3 regions of the Clostridium perfringens genome follow, and region 3 is predicted to be linked to each of the others. Evidence: riboswitches for the same ligand, from Rfam matches in the RefSeq annotation. Region 3 holds a riboswitch; each other region holds the start of a gene.

Region 1 (8,291 bases), 1.3 Mb from region 3:
TCAACTATAATAGGAATATCTAATTCATCTATCATTATTTGAATCAATTCTTTAGTCTTTAACCCTCTATTACTTCCTATTGGTGCACCAAGTGGCATTACAGCTGCCGCTCCAGCTTCTATTAATCTTCTTCCTGCATAAAGATCTGGACACATATAAGGAAGGACAATAAATCCTTCATCAGCTAATACCTTAGTTGCCTTTATGGTTTCTTCATTATCTGGAAGCAAATACTTAGAATCTGATATAACTTCTATCTTTATCCAGTTTCCACATCCCATAGCTCTTGCTATCCTTGCTATTCTAATAGCCTCCTCTGCATTAGTTGCCCCAGAAGTATTAGGAAGTAGTATTACATCCTTAGGTATATTTTGAAGAATATCCTCTTCCTTATTATCTAAATCTACCCTTCTTAAGGCTAAAGTTATAACTTGAGAGCCACTTCCCTCTAAAATATCCTTTATTATTTCATTTGAAGGATATTTACCACTTCCAACAAAAAGTCTATTTTTTATCTCTACTCCACCTATTATTAACTTGTCCATAAAAAATTCCCCTTTTCTACTCACTACTCTTCTTATTTCTTCATATTTTAGACTAGTATTTTATTTTTTATATATAAACTCTGTCTAAAAAGCACTTAAAATCCACTCTATTTTTACTATTATTTATTTTTAAAATTCTATTTTGTTAACAGCTATATCTATAACTAAATTAGCCATGTGATTTGCACATATAGCCACTCTAGGAGCCATTAATCCACAGCCTTCCTTAGCTTCATTTACCAAATCTCCACAAATATAAAAATTATCTGTTATTTGCTTTGTTTTTATTAAATTTGAATCATAAAAACCAGCCATTCCTGAAGAGGAAATCAAAAATTTGTCCTTCATATTACCTAGAACATAATTAGCTAATAAGGCTTTATAATCTGGATTATCAAAGGCTTCTATTATTATGTCAGCGCCTTGTAAAATACCCATATTATCTTCAGAAAGCTTAAGATTTAAAGCTTCTATTTTTATAAAAGGATTTATTCTAATTAAGTTTCTTTTTAAAGCAGTTACTTTAAATTCTCCAATATCCTCAATATAATACTGTTGCCTATTTAAATTAGAAGGTTCTACTATATCAAAGTCTACTAAGCTTATACTTCCAACCCCTATTCTTCCTAAGGAAATAGCAATATTAGATCCAAGGCCTCCACATCCAGCTATTAAAACCTTAATTCTTTTTAGTTTTTCATGAATACCTGGTGTATGCCTAGATACCATTAGTTCTTCTAACTCCTCTTTATTAGGCATAATTCCCTTTTTTATAAAGACAATCCTATCTCCATCCTTAAGTTTCTTATCTTCTACAAGTGGAAATCCATTTAAAACTATAACATGAGAATCAGGAAATTCTTTATTTTTTAAAGAATATACTGTGCAATTTTCTTTTACCTCTCTCCACTTTTCATTAATCTTTATATTCATAAAGGTCCCTCTTATCTTTTTTCTCTTTTATTTTCACTCACCTTTTATTGTTTAGACTTCTTAAATACTTCTTAATCATCCTCCACCAACAAAGGCAATAATCTCAATTACATCTTCATGATTAAGTAAGATTTCATTATAATTACAGGAATTAACTATCTCTTTGTTTAGTTCTACAACAACTCTCTTACTATTTACATTTAAACTTTTTAGTAAATCATAAACTGTATTAAGTTCACCTTTTTCTACTTTCTTACCATTAACAATCATACCTTCACCTCTTTTCTATATTCTTAAGACTTTTATACCAACAAAAAAAGGTTTAGCAATATTGCTAAACCTTTTAAAAATATATTCTCTAATTAATCATAATAATATTTTCTAATATGAAAAATCACAACTTAAAATATACTTCCCTACGCTGGTATTAACCAAATCAGGTTATTAGAGTTAGGACTTATTATCCCTCTCAGCCTTTTACAGCACCCCTAGCAATATCTTAAAATTATTTGTTTTTATTTATCATAACTCAAAAAACATTTTTTATCAATTAGTTTTTTCCTTCTTTTCTAATCTTCTATTTTTCATTGTTATTAAATTATTATTTAACATAGCTGTTAATATTAATCCTATTAAAGCTATAATAGCACATGTTAAGAATAATTTAGTATATCCTGTATTCATAGTTTGTTGGAATGCAGTTTCTATTGCATCTTTAGCTCCATCTAAACTTTGCATATATGATTTTTCAATCATATCAATATTCATATGAGGATTATTTGCAAATTTGTCTCCTAAAGCTGCAAATTGTGATTGTACCATTCCTTTTATAAGACTAAATATATTAGTAACGCTGGCATTTCCCATTGAATTAGCAACATTTGAAGCTCCACCACTATTTGACATTATATTAGACATTCCATCTACATGTGGCATAACTTTTTGTAATGCTTCTGGTACTCTTCTACCTGCATCTGATATAAAGTTAATAAGAATATTTGGTGATACTGCAATACCTATGGATTTAATTAATGATACTGCTGATTGTCCAACTGTAGCCTCATTATCTGGTACTAAACTAAGCATTAAGTAATTTATTGGTGTTCCCATAGAGAATCCTAAACCAAATCCCATAATAGCTAAACCTATTATTAAGTTAACCATACCTGGATGTTTAGTTGTTACATATCCTTGATAAAGATTTCCTATGATAACTAAAGACATACCTATTAATAGTACTTTTTTAACTCCTATTTTATCTATGAATTTTCCACCTAAAGGTGCTGCTATACCTACAAATATTGCAAATATTGTAACTATATATCCACCACTACCCATTGGTGTTCTTAATATATTTTCACTAAATTGAGGAATAAATACTGTTGCCATTAATCCACAACCTACAACAAAGCTTAATATTAAAGTTATAGCTATTTCCTTATTAGTAAAGTAAGATAAGTTTATTACTGGATCTTCTGCTTTCTTTTCCACCCAAACTAATATTGGAATTGATATTATAAATATTAAAAGATATGGCCAAACATCTAGTGATTTTATTGAATTAGCAAAATCATAGAATTTTAAGTTTGTAGCTCCATACATTAAAGATAAAATTAATATTGTTAATACTCCTGAACCACAAACATCTAATTTCTTAATTCCTTGTGCAGAAGTATTTTCTTCTAATTTAGTTGCCATAAGTAATATTATTATACTGATTGGAACATTTACTAAGAATAAAAATCCCCAGTTTTTATCTCCAAAAATAGAAAGTATTCCTGAACCTAAGGTTGGTCCTACAACTGTTGCTATTCCATATACTCCTCCAATCATCCCTAAAGCTGAACCTCTTTTTTCAACTGGGAATGATGTTCCTATGTACGCTGTAGCTATTGGCATTATACCTCCGCCACCTATTGCTTCTATAACTCTTGAGAATAATAAGAATGTATAACTATTTACGTAATCTGATACCCCACATAGTAAAGAACCTAGTCCAAATAGAGTTATTGAAACCATGTAAACTTTTTTTCTACCATACTTATCAGAAAGTTTTCCCATAAGAGGCATTGATACTGCATATGCTAAGGTGTATATTGTTACAACCCAAACACTAGCATTTTGTGAAACTTTTAATCCATCAGCTATTATATCTCTTGCTGGTGAAACTATACCAGAGTCAATAGCTCCCATGAAGATTCCTAACAAGAAGACAGCCATGGTAATTCCAACTGATTTTTTCTTCATTATTATCACCCTTTCGTAAGTTTTTACTTATTCTAAGTGTGACTTTTATTAATATTATTTCTTTAAATACCATTAATAAAACTCACAGTGAACTATGTTCATTTTACTACCTAAAGATTATAAAATCAAAGTTTGAATTTTCTTAAATTATCCCAAAATTTATTAAAACCCCTTATTTATTTTATTTCTATTCACATTTAGTTAATATTTTATTAACATTATATTTTCTAAAAATTAAGAGCTACATTAAATCTTAAAAATAAAATTCATTAATAATTTCAGTAAATGTTTATGAGTTTTATTTATAAGATACATAAATGTAGCCCATTTAAATTATTTTAACTTTTCAATTTCTTCTTTTAATTTTCTTATTTCTTCATCCTTTTCTTTTAATTTAGTTTCATAATAATTGTCTTTATCATCTAAATTATTATTTAGCATATTTATTAAGGAAGCCATTTCATCTGCACTTCCTACAATTCTATTAAAAAGTAAAAGATTAGATTTTAAGATCTCTGGTATCTCTTGATGGGAATATCTTAGTCTATGATCAATTTCTCCATACCCCTCCTCAAAAATAGTCCTTACTTGTATCTCAGCTATTGTTGTACTATCTTGGGTAAAGTTTAGTTCAACTAAATAATGAACTGATCTATATCCTGATTGTCTTGATATAACTTCAATACCTAGATTATCAAAAATACTTCTATCATCTCCATCTCTTATATTTGCTGTTATTTCAATTACATTCCAAGTCTTTATTATGAAATCATGTATATCCTTCCATTGATCCTTAAATATATGTAAAACCCTTATTCCTATTAAGTCAGTTATTTCATTTTTATAGTTATCTTCATTAAAATAAAAATCTTCACCATACTTTTCTTTTCTATCTTCTGTTTTTCTAATTATTTTTTCTATTAATCTATCTGGATTTTTTATCCTTGATTTAACAGAATGAACATTTTCATTAGAACGAAGTATATTGGCTATAAAATCAGCTTGATTATAATAAGAACCCTCAAACTTTACAAAATCCTTATATATCCTTTGTAAATCTTCAAATTCAATTTTATTTTTCTCTATATATTCTTCTACATGAGGATATTTCTTAAGAAAAACTTCTTTATTTAAACTTCTCATAACTATCTCCCCTTATTTTGATTTATTGCTATATACAGTAGACTATAAGCTATGTTTATCTATTAATCTCTTTAAATCTTCTAAACCTAAATCAATTTCCTCTTTGGAGAAATTATATTTTTTAAGTTCTTCTTCACTTTTATTAGCTAATAAGCTATACATTTTCTCTCCTATTTCATATATTTCCATAGAAGGATTTTTCTCTGCCTCTTTAAAAAGCATATCCTCAGCCTCATCAATTTTCCCTTTAGATATTAATCCTCTTAAAGTTATCCAAAAGATATCATCCTTTGAATAAGTATCAGCTAAAAGAAAATCATTTTCTCCATCATTGTTTAATAAGAATCCCATTAAAACACCTACTTTTCTATTTCCTTTATTATATCCTTATCTTAAAAATACTTAACTTTATTTAAAAAGCTCTAAATATTCTTCATATCCTTTTTCCTTTAATTCTTCCTTTGGAATAAATTTTAAAGAAGCAGAATTTATGCAATATCTTAATCCACCTAAATCCTCTGGTCCATCACAAAATACATGGCCTAAATGTGAATCTCCTAGTTTACTTCTAACTTCTGTTCTAATCATTCCATGACTTTTATCTACCTTTTCTTTTATTATGCTTCTATCTATTGGTTTTGAAAAGGCAGGCCATCCACAAGAAGAGTGAAATTTATCCTTTGAAGTAAATAAAGGCTCTCCAGTAGTTATATCTACATATATTCCTTCTCCATTAAAGTCCCAATATTCATTTGTAAAAGGTCTTTCAGTTCCATTTTCTTGAGTAACATAATATTCTTCCTCAGTTAAGACTTTTTTTAATTCCTCTTTTTCCTTCTTTGTATATTTCAAAATGATCACTCCATTTTTTATTTATTATTATTTTAAAATAATACCTATGTAAAATATTATTTTAATGAGTTATATTTACATTCTTTCAACATAATCTTTTATATTTTCAATTATTATTTCTAAAGCTTTAATGCTCCTTAATACATTTCCTTTTATACATAATGAATGGCCAGCATCCTCTATTCCTAATACTCTTAATCCCTCAGATTTTATTTTTTCCAAATTCTCTGAAGATATTAAAGTATCCTTAGTACCAGTTATTATTAATCCTTCTTTATCTAATTTCTCTTTAAAGGTTTCATTGATAGGAGTTAAATAAATATTTTTAATATGAATATCATAATTTTCCTTAATTTCTTTATCTATTCTACTTTGTAATACTGTACCTAGACTTTTACCTATAAGAATAATTCTCTTATATTTTCCTCTTCTAAGTTCTAAGGCACTAAAAATAATATCTAGAGTTTCAAGTAATAATTCTCTTATATCATTTTCATCCTGTCTATTAAAAGCTTCTCTACTAACTTGAAATCCATATTCTATTCCTAAACAATCAAATTTAAAATCTAAAATAAGCTGTTTAGAATAATCTAAAAGTGCTTTATCTAGGGTGTACCCAAGGCCTGGTAGTATTATTGCTAAAGTATCACTTTCATTACAAATTAATTTATTCTTAGTTATGCATTTCCACATTGATTGTTTTTCTATATTAAAACTGTTCATATTTTAATCACCTTCTTTTTAAATTCTATTATATAATTATATGTTAAATTTTTTCAAGGAAGAAAAATTTATATTTATATTTTCCACAAAGGATTTTCTATAAAATGGAAGAATATATAATATAATCTCTCTTTCAGAAAGGAGTTTTTATGAATATTGATAATATAAAAGAAGTTCAAGCAAAAAGTAATAAAATGATCTCTGAAATTCATTTTAAAGAACAATGTAGCTGGCTTAGAAACTCAAAAAAGAAAAAAAATCTAACAAATGACTTTTCAAAAGAAATTTATGAGAACCTAAAAGATAAAAAAATATATTTAGAGTTACTTGAAAAGGAGATTAGTGATATTTTTTCTAGCAAAGATTTTACAAGTAAAGAAAAGAATCGCATATATGAATTAACTAATGAATCCTTTTGGAAATGGAAACTTAATATAGATAAAAAATAAAAAACATCATTAGTATTTTCTAATGATGTTTTCTTATACTATTTACTTGATTTATCTTTATTATTTTCACTTTGATTGCTATTATTTTCTTCCTTAGAAGTGTTTTTTATAACTTTAAAGTCATATCCTTCATTCTTGTAGTAATCTATTATTTGTGGTAATATTTCTACGGTTTTTTCTTTTCCTGCTGCATCATGCATAAGAATAACTACATGATTTTTTCCTTTTGATGTTTTTTTCACATAATTAAGCATTTCCTCTGTAGAATATGGTTTTCCCTCTGCATCACCATCTAAGGCATTCCAATCAACATTTATTATTCCATTTTCCTGTAATGTATCGTCAAATTCTTTAAGAGAAGGATCCTTATAATATTTTCTTGTTCCATACCCACCTGGCATTCTTAATACCTTGCAATCAAATTCTCCTCCTAAAATGCTCTGCATTATATCATTAGTCTTATTAAACTCATCCATAAAGGAATCAATTTTCAGCTTATTTCCTGGATATAATTTTTTAAAATCATGACTATAACTATGGTTTGCAATAGCATTTCCACTTTTTAATTCTTCTTTTAAATATTCTTGTTTTTTAGAGTCTTTTTCTATACTACTTCCTAAAACGAAAAATGTTCCATGTACATCCTTATCTTTTAATATATTTAATATCTTTTCTGTTGAATTAGATGGTCCATCATCAAAGGTTAAAAATACATATTTTCCTTCACCTTTATATGTGTCATTAGCCATAGCTTGTACATCTTTAGCATCAACTGCATACTTATCTGCTTCATATGTAATATTCATTCCAGGCATTACATCATCTGGATTAGGCTTTATGACCTTCTCCTGCTCTTCCTGTTCTTTATTAATTGAAGCCTTATTAGCTAAATTGCTACCTATCATTGTAACAACTTTTATTCCACCCCATAATAATATTATAATTGCTAAAACTCCTAAAAATATTTTCAAAAAATTATTTTTATTTGAGTTTCTCCTTTTAGAAAAAATCTCCTTACTCATTCTTTCCTCCTATGTTAAATTTATATATTTTATAATTACTCCATTTCTCACTTAGATAATTATCTTTTAATTTTTTTAATTTATCATTTCAAAATAGTTACATTTTTTTAATAATTATAAAATTAATTTTAGTCTAAATATTATTATATATCAAATGAAAGTATATTTTCTAATAAAAAATAAGAATAAACTCTATTAAGATAAATTACTAAAGTTTATTCTTATGATTAATTAAATTTATCAGCTTAAATTATTCTTAAAATACATAAGTCCATACATAGCTACTGAAATTCCTAAAAATATCAATTGAATAAAAGAAAGTCCACTTATTAAACGATTGTTGACTTTTCCATAAATAAAAATCCTTCTTAAGACTT
Region 2 (8,291 bases), 1.0 Mb from region 3:
TATTAATTATGAATTAGATAAAAATAATAATGGAAACTGCCTTCATGGAGGGTATAAAGGTTTTAGTAAAAAAATTTGGGACTATTCATATAATGAGGATGAAGAAAAATCTACAGCAACATTTACTTGCTTTAGCAAGGATGGAGAAGGAGGATTCCCAGGTAATTTAAAGGTCAAGGTTACTTATTCTCTTGAAGGAGACAAGCTTTCCATAGAATATAGAGCTTATTCAGATAAAGATACAGTAGTAAACTTAACTAATCATTCATATTTTAATTTATCAGGAAACAATAAAAGAAATGTATTAGAACAAAAACTTTATATAGATTCAGATAAAATATGTGAATTAGATAAAAACTTAATTCCAACAGGAGAGTTTTTAAGTGTAGAAAAAACACCTTTTGACTTTAGGGAGTTAAAAAAAATAGGTGAGGATATAAATAAAAACCACTTGCAATTAGAAATTGGATCAGGATATGATCATCCATGGGTTTTAAATAAGAAGGGTGATTTTGATGCAATCTTAGTAGATGAAGAATCAGGAAGAATTATGAAGGTTAAGACAGATCAAAAGGCAGTAGTATGTTATTCAATGAATTTTCCAGATGAATTGCCTTTAGAAAATGGCAAAGTAGCCAAAAAGCATGATGGAATATGTTTTGAAACACAAAACTTACCAGTAGGATATGATGATTGCTTCTTAGATGGAATAATACTTAAAAAGGATGAAGAGTATTATCAAAAAACAACTTTTGAATTTGAGTATATGTAAAAAAATGGAGTGTATCAAAAAACTTTTTATAAAACTTACAAACAGTATGAAGAGAATATCTAGATGAGCTTTAGAATTTAAAGTATTACGGAGAAGATATTACGTTAAGAAGCTGAAACTGTTCGAAGCGAAGCAAGTTTTGAAGCTTTAGTAATATCTTCGGAGTAATACTTATAAATTCTTAGCGAAATCTAGTAATTCTCAGAATATGTTTGTAAGTTTTAATTTGTTATGTTTTGATACATCTCCATTTTTATTAGTTCTTTTTCATGTATTTTCTCATATCAAGAGCTACAGCTAGAACTATAATTAAACCTTTTATAACGAATTGTAAATAAGGGCTAACACCTATAAAAGCTAGACCATAGTTTATAACTTGGAATATTAAAACACCAGTTACTATTCCAGGAACAGTACCAACACCACCAGCAGTGGAAACTCCACCAACAACACAGGAAGCTATGGCATCTAGTTCATACATTTCACCAGTACTAGCAGTAGCACTACCAACACGACCAGCTTCTAGGGTACCTGCAAAACCATAAAGAACTCCAGCTAACATATAAACTAATAAAAGTGTTCTAACAACATTTACACCTGAAACCACAGCAGCTTCTCTGTTACCACCTATGGCATAAAGGTTTTTACCAAATTTAGTTTTATTCCATAAAGTCCAAATTACAGCTATTACAATAATTGCATATATAACTAAATAAGGTATTTTTATATTTCCATATATAGGAATGGAACCAAGTGTAAAATTACTAAAGGATTGGCTAAGACCACCTATTGGCATAGCTCCATATGGAGGTCTATCAAAGTATATTGAGTTAAGTCCATATATTCCTGTCATCATTCCTAGAGTAGCTATAAATGGAGGAACATTAAATTTAGAAACAACTAATCCATTTACAAGACCAACTATTCCACAAACAGCCATTGCTATTAAAATTGGAATGAATATAGGTAATTCAGGTAAATTAGGATACATTTTATATGCATAATCTCCAGCTTGAAGTAAAGAAGCTGATACTACGGCAGCAAGTCCAACTGTTCTACCAGCAGAAAGGTCAGTACCTTCAGTTAAAAGTATTCCTCCAACTCCAAGAGCTATTATTATACGAGAAGAGGATTGGCTTAATATATTAATAAAGTTTTTTAGTGATAAAAAATCTGGTGAAATAATACAAATTCCTATTAATAAGGCCACTAAAACTATATAAATAGCATTATTCATTAACCATTGGCTATTTAAATTAAACTTTTTCTTTGATTTGGTTTGCATTGTTAACTCCTCCTGTTACTGATAGATATTTTGCAGATAGATGCATAATTTCCTCTTGGGTAGTCTCATTAGCATTAACTATGCCAGAAACCCTACCATTACTCATGACTAGTATTCTGTCACATACACCTAAAAGTTCAGGCATTTCAGAAGAAACCATAATTATTCCTTTGTCTTCTTTAGCAAGTTCATTTATAAGTTGGTATATTTCGAATTTAGCACCAACATCTATACCTCTAGTAGGCTCATCTAGAAGTAGTATTTCAGGTTTTCTAAGAAGCCATTTTCCAATTACTATCTTTTGTTGATTACCACCAGAAAGGCTACCGATTAGAGTTTTTTGACTTGGAGTTTTTACTTTCATTGAATCTATAACCCATTGAGTATCTTTAGAGATTCTTCCATTTGCTAAAAGACCTGTTGATGTTTTATAACTATCTATATTAGCTATTATAGAATTAAAATCTATAGGTAATTTTCCAAAGATTCCAGTTTGTCTTCTTTCTTCAGTAACAAGGGCAAAACCATTTTGCATAGCCTTAAAAGGCTTACTGTTATCAACTTTTTTGCCATGTAAAATAATATCTCCAGAGCCCTTTTCTCTAAGGCCAAATAAGGTTTCTAAGGTCTCAGTTCTTTTAGCACCAACAAGACCTGCAATTCCTAAAATTTCTCCCTTTCTAAGTTTAAAGGAAACATTCTTTAATTCATTTTTTGCATCACTAAGATTATTTACTTCTAAAATAGTTTCTTTAGGAATATGATCCTTTTTAGGGAATCTATCAGTAAGTTCACGTCCAACCATAAGTTTTATTATTAAATCCATAGTAAGATCTGAAGCTTTTTCAGTAGCAATCCATTTACCATCTCTCATTATGGTAACTTCATCAGAGATCTCTAAGATTTCTTCCATCTTATGAGAGATATAGATTATACTTATTCCTTGCCTTCTAAGTTTATTTATTATTTTAAATAGGTGACTTACTTCTTTTTCTGTTAAAGAGGAAGTAGGCTCGTCCATTACTATTATTTTAGAGTTATACGAAACAGCCTTTGCTATTTCAACCATTTGCATTTGAGAAACAGATAGGGTAGAAACCTTATCACGAGGATTAACATTAATATCTAGATCCTTAAAGATTTTTTCTGTTTCATCATACATTTTCTTTTCATCTATAAAAAGTCCTTTTTTAGGATATCTACCAAGCCAAAGATTATCCATAACATTTCTTTCTCTAACTTGATTTAGTTCTTGGTGAACCATAGATACTCCATTATCTAAGGCGTGTTTTGAATTTTTAAATTGTACCTTTTGGCCAGAAATAAAAATTTCTCCTGAATTAGGGTGATATATACCAAATAGACATTTCATTAAGGTTGATTTACCAGCACCATTTTCTCCCATTAATGCATGTACAGAACCTTTTTTTACTTTTAAGCTTACATTATCTAAGGCTTTAACCCCTGGGAATTCTTTAGAGATATTTCGCATTTCTAACAGGTTTGAAGAGTCTTTCATCTTTTTTTACCTCCTGTTTTATTAAGGGCATATATCAAAATTAATTTTGATATAGCCCCTTTATTTTTTATAAATTATTTATATGAATCCTCAGCAACGTTTATATTGTCCTTAGTTATTCCTACATATGGAACACGGATTGATTTTTTATCATCAAGTTTCCAATTAGTTCCTTCAGTTATCTCTTTTCCATTTACTAAATTCATACAAGAATCCACTAGAGCTTGAGCTTGGTTCTTAGCATCGTTTAATACTGTACCAGCCATTTTACCAGCTTTGATTTTATCTAAAGCTTCAGGAATAGCATCAACACCATATATTGGAACAAACTTTTCAGGAGTTCCATCTAAATATCCTGCTTTTTCAAGAGAAGAAATAGCACCTAAAGCCATTCCATCATTATTACAGATTACCATTTCTATATTGTCACCATTTTTAGCAATCCAAGCATCCATTTTTTCAGTAGCTTTAGTTGAGTCCCACATAGCTGTATCCATTGCTAATTCTTCAGTTTCTATACCAGCCTTGTTTATTGTTTCAATAGAATATTTTGTACGAGCTTCTGCATCAGGGTGACCAGGTTCTCCTTTAAGCATTACATATTGTATTTTTCCATCACCATTTTTGTCCCAAGCAGGATTAGCTTTCCAACCTTCTGCCATTACTTCTCCTTGAATTATTCCTGATTCTTCAGAAGTTGTACCAACATACCAAACCTTGTCGTAGCTTTGCATAACAGCTTCGTCTGGTTCCTTATTAAAGAATACTACTGGTAAGTTGTCTGCCTTAGCTTTATCTACTACAGTAGGAGCAGATTTAGGGTCAACTAAGTTTATTGCAAGAATATCAACACCCTTAGCTATCATAGTGTCTACTTGTTCTATTTGCTTAGATTGATTATTTTGAGAGTCATTCATTAATAACTCGGCTTTTCCATTACAAAGTTTTTCTATATTTCTACGTTGGTATGACATGAAGTTATCTTCAAAACTATAAATTGTAGCTCCTATCTTAGGTGAATCGTTTTCTTTTGGTGTATCACCAGATGATCCAGTAGAGCCTGAACCTCCACCACAACCAACTAAAGTACCCATAGTTAAAGCTGAAATTAAAATTAGTGCTAAACCTTTCTTTTTCATAATAAGTCCTCCCTATTTTACCTTAAAACTTTATTGTAATTTTAAGTAAATTATAACATAAAATGGAAATAAAACAAGGGAAATTTGTTAAAAAATAATAAAGAAAGTATTATTTTATATTTGTTTAGTTAAATTTTATATATTATACAAAGAAAAGGTTAGAAAATTTTAGTAAAAAAATATATAATATAAAATAAGAAAAGTAAGGAGTGATTATGTGGCTACTATTAAAGATATTGCAAAGGGTGCTGGAGTTTCAATAGCTACTGTATCTAGAGTTTTAAATTTAGATGAAACGCTTAACGTATCTGAAGAAACAAGAAAAAAAGTAATGGAAATAGCTGAAGAATTAAATTATGTACCAGTAAAAGAAAGAAAAAATAAAATAAAAAATTACACCATAGGAATAGTTTATTGGTACACAGAAATACAGGAATTAAACGATCCATATTTTCTTTCAATAAGAATGGCTGTTGAGAAAAAGTGTAATGAAGAAAAAATTAAATTTAAACCAATAGATTTTCAAAAGATAATCAATGAAGGAACAAGAGAATATAGGGATTTAGATGGAATATTAGCTATTGGAATATTTGAAGAAGAAGAGATAAGCTTAATGGAAAAGCTATCTAAGAACATAATTTTTGTAGATTCTTCTCCAGAAGAGTGGAAATACGATTCAGTGGTAGTAGATTTTAAGTATGGAGTAAATATTTGTTTAGATTATTTAACATCCTTAGGCCATAAAGATATTGGATATTTAGGTGGTGAATCAATTCCTCATAATGGAAATGAGTCCATAAGAAAGGTAAATTACAGAGAGAAAACCTTTAAAGAATATATGGAGAAAATGGGTAACTATAAAGAAAAGTGGGTTCTAAAGGGAAGATTTTTACCAGAGCATGGTTATGAACTTATGAAGAAGGTATTAAAAGAGAAGGATCTTCCTACAGCATTTTTTATAGCTAGTGATCCTATGGCCATAGGAGCCTACAAAGCAATATTTGAAGAAGGATTAAGAATACCAGAGGATATAAGTATATTAGGTTTTGATGATATATGTACTGCTAAATTTTTGACACCTTCCTTGACAACAATAAAAGTTTTTACAGATCATATGGGAAGTATTGCCGTTGAGACACTTTTAGAGAGAATGAGAACAGGAAGAGAAATAGCTAAGAAAATAGTTTTACCTGTAAAACTAATAGAAAGAGAAAGTTGCAAAAGACTTTAAAGATAAATTTAATTTTATTTACTAAAAGAGACTACATGAAATTTTTTATGTAGTCTCTTTTAGTTATGGTAAAAATAATTTTAAAATATAAATTAAGATTTAAAATAGAGCTTAATATTAAAATAAAGCCTTTATTTTTTCTAAGTTTTTTATACAGGCATTATATCCATAGTTATAAGCCTCTTCTAATTTAGTTACATCTTTTTCAAAACTTTCAATAGCTTCATCTTCATTTGGTCTTATTATAATCGCCTTCCCAGCTCTTTCTAATTCTTCGCAAAATTTTACTGTTTCATTATATTTTATATGTCTTGATAAAAATGTATCTTTTAAGTTAGGGTATTTACGTCCCACTATTTTAGATGCTAACTTATTACTTTTTCCTAAGGTTTTTCTATAACTTTTAGGTCTAGTAAGAACTATTAAGTGTTTTTCATTTCCATCTGCTATAGCTTTTTTTATTGGAATAGGATCTAATAGTCCACCATCATAATATTCATTTCCATTTATTTTTATTGCTGGGAAAAGTATAGGAATAGCGCAAGTTGCTCTTAAAGCCATATATTTTTCATCTTTAACTTTTCCATCTAAGTATTCTGTTTTTCCTGTGTTAGCATTTGTAACACCTACTAAAACTCTTCCCTTATAATTTGAAAGTGCATTAAAATCATAAGGGAAGAGTTTATTTGCTAATTCATCAAATACAAAATCTAAACCAAAGATGCTTCTACACTTAAAGAAGTTAGAAAGACTTAAATATCTCTTATCATTTCTATATTTTTTTAATATTTCAATATTTCTTCCTTTTTGATTAGAAAAATATGAAAAACCATTAGTTATTCCTGCTGAAACTCCAATACAGTAAGGAAATATTATATTATTATCAAGAAGAGCATCCATAACTCCTGCACTAAAAATAGGACGAAAAGTTCCTCCTTCTAAAACTAAGCTAACCATAAAATATCCTCCTAAGCTTCATCATATATTTAAGATTATAATCCTTAAATTAAAAAATTTCAAAAAAGGTATGTTGAAAAAGAAGGGTGACTATGATATCATTTGGATTAGAAAATAGCATAAAAAATAGCTAGGGGTGCCAGTAGTGTCTGGCTGAGATTAGAAATGAAATTTCTTGACCCTTTAACCTGATCTGGTTAATACCAGCGTAGGGAAGCCCAAGAGACACATATATTTAAATTGATTTTAAAGCATATATAGCCTTAGGGCTGTATATGCTTTTTCTTTTTTAGAAGGAGTGAAAAATATGAGTAAATTATTTAATGCATTAACAATTGCAGGGTCAGATAGTTCGGGGGGAGCAGGAATACAGGCTGATATAAAAACTTTTTCTGCTAATGGAGTTTACGGAATGAGTATAATAACTGCCATAACAGCTCAGAATACTCAAGGAGTTTTTGGAATAATGGATGTTACTCCTGAAATAATAGAAAAACAAATAGATGTTATTTTTAATGATATAGAAGTAGGAGCCATAAAAATAGGCATGGTATCTAAAATTGAATCAATAGAAGCCATAAGTAATGCTTTAGGAAGAGTAGAAAAATTGCCTCAAATAGTATTAGATCCTGTTATGATTTCAAAAAGTGGATTTAAGCTTTTATCAGATGATGCAAAAAATACTTTAATAGAAAAGTTAATACCTATATCTACTTTGATAACTCCAAATTTACCAGAGGCAGAAGAATTATTAGGTAGAGAAATACTTACAATAGAAGATATGAAAAAAGCAGCCTGTGATCTTAAAAAATTAGGAGCAAAAAATGTTTTAATTAAGGGTGGACATTTAGAAGGAGAGGCCATAGATATTTTATATGATGGTGAAAACTTTACTCTTTTTAATGAAGAGAGAATAAATACAAAGCATACTCATGGAACAGGATGTACCTTATCATCAGCTATTACAGCTAATTTATCAAAGGGAATGAATATAGTTGATTCTGTGAGAGGTGGAAAAGAATATATTACAGGTGCTATAAAAAATGGCTTTGAACTTGGAAAGGGTGTTGGACCAACACATCATTTCTATAAATTTTACTAGGAGGAATAAAAATGGAAGTTTTAAAAAGAGAAAATCCTTTAATACATATGATAACTAATTATGTTACAGTTAATGATTTAGCACAAGTAACCATTAATTATGGAGGCTTACCTCTTATGGCTACCCATCATGATGAATTAAAAGATATAACAAAAATGGCTAATGGATTATTAGTTAATATAGGAACTTTAGAGCCTTACCAAATGGAGTCATCAATGATTTCTATGAAAATAGCAAAGGAAAAAGGAATTCCCTCTGTTTTAGATCCAGTAGGTGTACAAGCATC
Region 3 (8,291 bases):
TTAAGGAATGCTGTAGTTACTTTACTTTTATTAGTTTTATTTTTCCCAAGCTCCTTAATATGGATTATGTTAATAGCTGCATTTTTATCAGCTTATGTCTTAAAAAGATGGGATTCAAGAGGAAATAAAGAAGAGAGTGTTAAAAAAGTTATCTAAATTTTATAATAAATATTAAATTTAAAGGCTATGTTTTAATTAAAACATAGCTTAAATTTTTTTATTTCTTTAAAATTTACTTTGAGTTTTTAGCTTATTTATTAGCTTTTCATATATTGGAATCATATGAGGTTCACTGCAATATTTACTTATTTCATTAAAAGGAATCCACATAACACCACTATTTTCATCCTCTTTAAGCATAAGAGTTTCATCTTCTGAGCATTCTATTAAATAAGTAAGATTTAAATGAAGATGGGATGAAACATATTTTCCTCTTTTTATGTGGCCATTTACTGTTAACACATCTAATGCAAAAGCTTTATCTAAAAGAGGAGTAGGATTTTTAACTCCAGTTTCTTCTTTTAATTCTTTTATTGCAACTTTTAGTTGATCTTTTTCATTATCTGAATGACCACCAGTCCATGCCCAAGAATTATATATGTTATGATGAATCATTAAAAATTTATTTCTTTCTTTATTTACAGCAAAGGCTGAGCTAGTTAAATGAGCAATTGTATTATCTCTTGTTAAAATATCATGAAAATCATTTAAGCATCTTAAAAATAGTTCTTTATCCCTTTCTTCCTGTTCGTTAAAAGGAATATAATTTTTTATATCTTCAATATAATTCACCTTAAACACCACCTAAGTTTTTTTATTTAAATTATACATGAAAATAAAAAAATAAGCTTAAATAATAAAGAGTAAATTTCTTATTGTTAAGAAAAATTTAAATGAAAATTGGAAAATTATTTTCTTTTTTCTTTTTGTAGGATATAATCATATTACTGAGAATAAATATTTATTATTTTTAGTACTTTATCAATTAGAATCCAAAATTTTTTATATAAATAAAAAAACCACACAAACACTATAATTAATTATCTTTAAAGAACTAATGAAAGAGTTAAGGAGATGATTTAAATGGAAAAAGACATAAAAATTAATGAGGGTTTAATTTCAACTTGTAATGATGATTATTTAAATGCTGTGTCTTTAGTAAAAGAAAAATTAAATATATACTTAGAGGAACCTAAAGTGTTTTCAAATGAATATGTTTTAGGAACACCAGGGTTTAAAGACAATTTAAGAGATAATTTAAAGAGAGCATTGGCAATAATTTTTGATTTTGTTGCAGTTTATAAAAAATACGAAGTAAATGAAAACATAAAAAACATCTTAGAAAAGGCTAGAAATATTTATGCTATCTTAGAAGAAGCACAAGGAAATATTAATGAGGATGTTTTAAAATCATTAAAAGAAATTAGAGCAATAGAATTTAAATAATTTTTATGGAAAGGTTAGTAACATTAAAAGTTGCTAGCCTTTTTTTATATAGAAAATTATTTTGAGATTTATATTGTAGACTTAAATATTAAAAAAGGTTGTCAATAATAGGCATAAAAAATATAATCAAGGAGAGTATTAATTAAAGAAAAGTAATTTTAATATGAATAATAGAAATAAATTAGGGGGCTAGTTAAATGTCGGTTAAAGAGTCAGTACTTAAGATTCTAGAAGAAAATAGGGAGAGAAGTATATCAGGAGAAGAATTGGCTAAACATTTATCAGTTTCTAGGGCAGCTATATGGAAGGCTATAAAATCCTTAAGGGGAGAGGGCTACAATATTTCTGCTGTTACCAATAGAGGATATCAATTAACAAAGGATAATGACTTAATATCAGCAGAGGGAATAAAAATATTTTTAAATCCTAAATACCGTGAAAACTATATAAGGGTGTATAAAACTATAGATTCAACTAATCAAGAAGCTAAGAAGCTTTTAATGGATAATGATATACCACATGGAACCATATTAATTGCAGAGGAACAAACAGCAGGTAGGGGGAGATTTCAAAGAAAGTTCTTTTCACCTTCTAACAAAGGGATATATATGAGTGTTATTTTAAGACCTAACATAGAACTTTCAAAGGCCATACATATAACAACCTCAGCAGCCATATCTGTTTGTAGGGCAATAGAAACATTAACTAAAAAAAGACCTAAAATAAAGTGGGTTAATGATATATTTTTAGATGATAAAAAAATTTGCGGCATATTAACAGAGGCAACAGGAAACTTTGAGAGTGGAAGAGTTGAGAATGTTGTTGTTGGAATTGGGGTAAATTTTAAAACTGATTCAAAGGATTTCCCTGAAGATATAAAAAATATTGCAGGATCAATATTTGGAGGAGAAAAGCCAACTATTACTAGAAATCAGTTAGTTGCTGAGATTTTAAATGAACTTTTTGAATTATGTGAAAATCTAGAGGATAAAAGCATAATGACAGAGTATAGAATTTTATCTTTAGTATTAGGAAAAGAAGTAAGTTTTTTAAAGAACAATAAGCTGAATAAAGGATTGGCTATTGATATTACTGATGAGGGAGCTTTAGTTGTTAAGTATGAAAATGGTGAAATAGAATACTTAAATTCAGGTGAAGTATCAGTAAAAACATTAAATAAGTAATTTTTAATAATTAAGGAAGAGTGTTAGAAGCAATTATTTTTAAATGTTTCTAACACTTTTTAATTTTATGATTTTAGCTTAAAAATACAGTGTTAACAAAAAGTTACAAAATATGCTACAATATGAATGAAATGTTAATAGGAGGTAGTATATAAATGTTAAAAGAAATTATTTTCGGAATTTCTTCTATAAAGGGCCCTACATGGCTTAAAGAATTCAATGAGAATAATAAACAATTAGAAGATTTAAAAATTCTTAGTGGAAAAGTTTATAGTGAGAAAAAGAAATTAATAGATAGAGATATTATGTACTTAACTTATGGTATTGAGGGAGAAAAAAATGTTAGTTATGAAATAAAAAATTCCTATATACCAATGTTAGCTTTACATGATATTAGGATAGAGGATGGGGAATCAGTTGCCCAAATGGATTATATTCTAATAACTAAAAGTTTTATTTTAGTCTTAGAAACTAAGGCCTTAAGTGGAGATATAACTGTAAATGAGTCAGGAGAATTTATAAGATATTTTAAAAATAAAGAAGGAAAAGTTTATAGAAAAGAAGGAATATATAGTCCAGTAGCTCAAAATGAAAGACATGTTAGAGTATTAACTGATTATTTAAAGAAAAATAAAATGATAAAAAAATACCCTATATATTCTTGTGTAGTAATTGCAAACTCTAAAAGTGTAATAAATAAGTATAAAGCACCAAAGGAAATAAAATCACAAATTATAAAATATGATCAATTAACATCTTTTATAAAAGAGAAATTAAACTATCATAAGATAAAGCAAGATTTTAAGGTTTTAGATAAAGTAGAATATTCAATAGGTAAATTTTTATTAGAAAATAATAAACCTATAGAGTTTGATTATTATAAAAAATACTCCTTAAGTGAAGAGGATTTTATAAAAAAAGAGTCAGAAGTGTACAGTGAAGAAAAATCAAACAATGATAATTTTAATGATGAGGTTTTATTTAATAGAGATAATAAATCTTATGAAGGTAAAATATTAAGTAATAAAAATAAAGAAGAACTGAGGAGAAAACTTAAACAATTAAGAATAAATTTTGCAATAAAAGAAAAACTTCCTCCTTATTGCATTTTTAATGATGAGACTCTAAATGATCTTTTAGATAAAATGCCAAAGAATAAAGAAGAGCTTATGAAAGTTAAGGGATTGGCTAAGGTGAAGGTCAATAAATATGGGGAAGAAATATTAGGAGTTTTAAATTAAAATGGAATTTTTAAAGAAGCATGAGTTATGGTTATTAATAATTAATGTTATTTTGTTTCTTGCAATAACTTCAGTACAGTCTCAAATAAATAAAATAATATTTTTTATAATATTTCTTTTGAATAATATTCTTATTTATTTAGTACAAAAAAATAATTCAAATAAATAGGTTTCATGTTAATGGGTTAAAAGAAAAATTTTAGTCGTTTTTACTTAGTCTTTTATATGTTATAATTGGATAATATTCAATATAATAAGGGGGAGTAAGTATGCCTTTTACCCTAGCGCATCCAGCAGCTGTGGTTTTTTTAAAGAATAAAAAGTTTAATTTTACAGCTTTAATTTTAGGGAGTATGGCTCCAGATTTTATATATTTTCTTAATTTTAGACCTTATGGAAATTTAGGACACCAAATATTAGGCTTTTTTATATTAAATTTGCCTTTATGTATTTTATTAGCGTATATTTTTCATAACTTTATAAAATCTCCACTTATAAGTCATTTGCCGAGACCTTTAGATAACTGGTATGGTTACTTAAGAACAGAACAATTTGGCTTGCATTCATGGAAAGAAGTAATTGTTTTCATATATTCGGCTTTATTAGGAATGATTACCCATGTTTTGTGGGATGGATTTACTCATAAAACTGGATTCTTTGTGCGTCATATCACTTGGCTTAGACAAAAAATTATACTATTTGGTGGAGAAGAAATTTATATATATAAGTTAGTTCAACATACAAGTACTGTTATTGGAATAATTATAGTGTTATTTTTCTTATATAAACTTAGGGATAGTAATACTAGAATTTTGTGGGGACATAAAAGTTTTAAGGATAAGTTTATATATGATTTAATAGTTATAATAACTGCAATAATAGTTTTAGTTTTAAGTTACATAATATTTAAATACTTAAGTATTCCTTATGGGATTGGAAATTTTGTAGTTTCAAGTATAAATGGAATTTTTATTGGAATTTTAATTGCTTCCTTTAAAAAATAATTTGTAAAAAGATATATTTTTATTAGTTTATTCTTTAGGTTTAGACTAAAAATAAGGAATAGTATTATCTCCATAGATTAGGTGGATTTAAAGTCTAAATGATATATTAATTTTAATTGTAAAGTTCACTTACTATTCTTTAAAATGGTATAATATAGCTATTAAGGATGAATTGAAAGGGAAGAAACTATGGATAGAATGCTTTTATTACAAAATATATTGGAAGCATTAGTGTTTGTTATATCAACAATTCTATTTGCTGTTTTATATGGATTAATTGATAAAAAAATAAGGTTAACTGATAAAATGTTTGGAGCTTTTAAAATAGAGCCTAAGTGGGAATGGATTATCCACATAGTTATAGCTTTAATTTTAATTGTGTTAGTTCATTATTTTGGAGTTTATATATTTAAGATATGGAACTTAGCAACTGTATTTATAACAGGTGCTATTGCTGGAATTTGTATATATAACATGAATAGAAATAATTTTTAAAAATAATTTTAAATAAGTAAAAAGTAACAGGTTAGAGAGATTAAACCTGTTATTTTTTTATAGAAAATTAAGTTTTTCTATAAAAAAATTCTTAATAAAAGTAATAAGTTGTAAATGTAAGAATAAAGAAAATATATTAACAAAATGTTAATAATACAACTTTCAATTAAGAATATGGATGATTTACACATTTGTTAATAGGGGGATTTTAAAATATAATTTTTACTAAAGATGGAGGTGAATTTTATGGCGGGAGAACAAAGAGTGAGAGATGTATATATTCAATATGATAAAAATGGAGAAACACCTAAATATGAAACACCATTAGCCGCAGGAGCAGACCTTTTTGCAGCAGAGGATATGGTTATAAGACCTTTTGAAAAGGTTGCAATTCCACTAGGGTTAAAGTTTGCAATTCCTGATAATATGGAGCTTCAAATTAGGGCTAGAAGTGGACTTTCTTTAAGAACAAACTTAAAAATTTCAAACTCAATAGGAACTATTGATGCTGATTCAGTTAGTGATATATCAGTAATTTTAGAAAATAATTATAATATAGCCAATCTTCCTTATGAGATAGCTAATGATATAAGTATATTAGATGATTTAAAAAATAATTATACTGAAGTAAGATTAAGCGACTATTTAGAATCTAAAGGACATGATATAAGTTCTTATGAGGATGAAGGAAAAAAAGCTTATAAAAAGTTATTAAAAACATATATTTATTTAGATAAGAACGGAAATCCATATGGAACTATATACATAAAAAAAGGAAATAGAATTGCTCAGATGGTTTTAGCAAAATATTATAAAGCTAATTTTATAAAAACAGATGATGTTTCTAAACTTAAAAGTGTAAATAGAGGCGGTGGATTTTGTCATACAGGCTTTTAAAATTCCATTGTTTTGTAGAGAAAACTTAAATTATAATATATAAATCGGAATAGTTAGGAAAGTTTTAGAATGAGATAGGAACTTATTCTAAAGCTTTTTTAATTTCTACTTATATTTTACTTGGTTTTAATTTAGTATATTTTTTATATTTAGCTTAAATAATTATTAAGTATATTATTACTTATTTTTATAAATTTACTTGAAATTGAAAAAAATTGATAGTATAATTTAAAAAAAGTGAATATTTAATCGTAAGTGCTAGGGGTGCATTTTATATGCTGAGAGGATAATATCTATCTAACCCTTAAAACCTGATGTAGTTAGTACTACCGTAGGGAAGCATAAACTGTTGTTTATTTATATTTATACTTTAAAAAGTTATAAATGTATCTATATAAGTGTTTATTAAGCTTGCCTTATGGCAAGCTTTTATTTTTTATAAAAAAATAGGATCCTATATTAATTTAACTGCGCAGTTAAAAAATTAAAATAAGGAGAACTAATATGAATTATACAACTCAAATGGATGCTGCTAAAAAAGGAATAATAACAAAGGAAATGCAAGTAGTTTCAGAAAAAGAAGGAATTAATATTGAAACTTTAATGAATTTAATGGCTGAAGGAAAAATTGTAATACCAGCTAATAAAAATCATAAAAGTATAAGTGCAGAAGGTGTTGGACAAGGGTTAAGAACTAAAATAAATGTTAACCTAGGAATTTCAAAGGACTGTGCCAATATAGAATTAGAGTTAGAAAAAGTTAAAAAAGCAATAGATATGAATGCAGAATCTATAATGGATTTAAGTAATTATGGTAAAACTTATGATTTTAGAAAAAGACTTGTAGAAGTTTCTACGGCTATGATAGGAACTGTACCAATGTATGATGTAGTAGGTTTCTATGATAAAGAGCTTAAAGATATAACTGTTGATGAATTTTTTGAAGTTGTAGAAAAACATGCAAAGGATGGAGTTGACTTTGTTACTATACATGCTGGATTAAATAGAGAAACAATTGAAACTTTTAGAAGAAATAAAAGACTTACTAATATAGTTTCTAGAGGAGGATCTCTTCTTTTTGCATGGATGGAATTAAATAATAGAGAAAATCCTTTCTATGAATATTTTGATAGATTATTAGATATATGTGAAAAGTATGATTTAACTTTAAGTTTAGGGGATGCTTGTAGACCAGGTTCAATAGCTGATGCAACTGATGCTGTACAAATCAAAGAATTAATTACTCTTGGAGAGCTAACAAAAAGAGCTTGGGAAAGAAATGTACAAGTAATAATAGAGGGTCCAGGGCATATGGCAATGAATGAAATAGAAGCTAATGTTTTATTAGAGAAAAAATTATGCCATGGAGCACCATTTTATGTTTTAGGACCAATAGTAACTGATATTGCACCAGGATATGATCATATAACAAGTGCTATAGGAGGGGCTATGGCAGCTTCTTATGGAGCAGATTTTCTTTGTTATGTAACACCAGCAGAACATTTAAGACTTCCTAATTTAGAGGATGTAAGGGAAGGAATAGTTGCCACAAAGATAGCGGCTCATGCAGCTGACATAGCAAAAGGAATTTCTGGGGCAAGGGACATAGATAATAAAATGAGTGATGCTAGGAAAAGACTAGATTGGGACGAGATGTTTTCTTTAGCTATAGATAGTGAAAAAGCCATTAGATATAGAAAAGAATCTACTCCTGAACATAAAGATAGTTGTACAATGTGTGGAAAAATGTGCTCTATAAGAAATATGAATAAGATTCTAGAAGGAAAGGATATAAATCTTTTAAGAGAAGACTAAAAATATTAGAGATATATTAAAAAATATTATTCGAGACTTTTAATATATCTCTATTTTTATTCTTAAATACGAACTTTAATTAATAAAAACAATATAAATACGTCTAAAATCATCTAAAAAACGAATTTTTAAATAATTTTAAATATTGACAATACGTATTTAAGGTGGTAATGTTTAATTAACGAATGATTAATTTTTAATCATTAATA

The links. A riboswitch is a leader RNA that binds a small molecule or an ion and turns the genes downstream of it on or off. The one in region 3 is predicted to bind thiamine pyrophosphate.
Region 1: another riboswitch for thiamine pyrophosphate. It lies ahead of thiS (sulfur carrier protein ThiS); the one in region 3 lies ahead of thiC (phosphomethylpyrimidine synthase ThiC).
Region 2: another riboswitch for thiamine pyrophosphate. It lies ahead of thiD (bifunctional hydroxymethylpyrimidine kinase/phosphomethylpyrimidine kinase); the one in region 3 lies ahead of thiC (phosphomethylpyrimidine synthase ThiC).

What each region holds. Positions count from the first base shown of each region.
Region 1 covers NZ_CP065681.1:1,483,357-1,491,647, reverse strand. Annotated here, with positions in the region: gene I6G60_RS07345 (thiazole synthase) at 1-545, opposite strand, end outside; gene thiF (sulfur carrier protein ThiS adenylyltransferase ThiF) at 675-1,478, opposite strand; gene thiS (sulfur carrier protein ThiS) at 1,554-1,748, opposite strand; TPP riboswitch at 1,875-1,978, opposite strand; gene I6G60_RS07330 (MFS transporter) at 2,025-3,725, opposite strand; gene I6G60_RS07325 (RelA/SpoT domain-containing protein) at 4,059-4,868, opposite strand; gene I6G60_RS07320 (DUF6483 family protein) at 4,911-5,219, opposite strand; gene msrB (peptide-methionine (R)-S-oxide reductase MsrB) at 5,277-5,720, opposite strand; gene I6G60_RS07310 (alpha/beta hydrolase) at 5,796-6,443, opposite strand; gene I6G60_RS07305 (hypothetical protein) at 6,593-6,892, shown strand; gene I6G60_RS07300 (polysaccharide deacetylase family protein) at 6,931-7,914, opposite strand; gene I6G60_RS07295 (hypothetical protein) at 8,155-8,291, opposite strand, start outside.
Region 2 covers NZ_CP065681.1:1,782,909-1,791,199, forward strand. Annotated here, with positions in the region: gene I6G60_RS08655 (aldose epimerase family protein) at 1-772, shown strand, start outside; gene mglC (galactose/methyl galactoside ABC transporter permease MglC) at 1,029-2,057, opposite strand; gene mglA (galactose/methyl galactoside ABC transporter ATP-binding protein MglA) at 2,029-3,576, opposite strand; gene mglB (galactose/glucose ABC transporter substrate-binding protein MglB) at 3,651-4,715, opposite strand; gene I6G60_RS08675 (LacI family DNA-binding transcriptional regulator) at 4,933-5,946, shown strand; gene I6G60_RS08680 (patatin-like phospholipase family protein) at 6,064-6,903, opposite strand; TPP riboswitch at 7,026-7,135, shown strand; gene thiD (bifunctional hydroxymethylpyrimidine kinase/phosphomethylpyrimidine kinase) at 7,211-8,005, shown strand; gene thiM (hydroxyethylthiazole kinase) at 8,017-8,291, shown strand, end outside.
Region 3 covers NZ_CP065681.1:2,778,888-2,787,178, reverse strand. Annotated here, with positions in the region: gene I6G60_RS13050 (chloride channel protein) at 1-156, shown strand, start outside; gene I6G60_RS13045 (NUDIX hydrolase) at 226-792, opposite strand; gene I6G60_RS13040 (hypothetical protein) at 1,084-1,446, shown strand; gene I6G60_RS13035 (biotin--[acetyl-CoA-carboxylase] ligase) at 1,644-2,630, shown strand; gene I6G60_RS13030 (NERD domain-containing protein) at 2,786-3,871, shown strand; gene I6G60_RS13025 (DUF4184 family protein) at 4,141-4,875, shown strand; gene I6G60_RS13020 (hypothetical protein) at 5,065-5,370, shown strand; gene I6G60_RS13015 (dUTP diphosphatase) at 5,617-6,267, shown strand; TPP riboswitch at 6,518-6,622, shown strand; gene thiC (phosphomethylpyrimidine synthase ThiC) at 6,772-8,082, shown strand.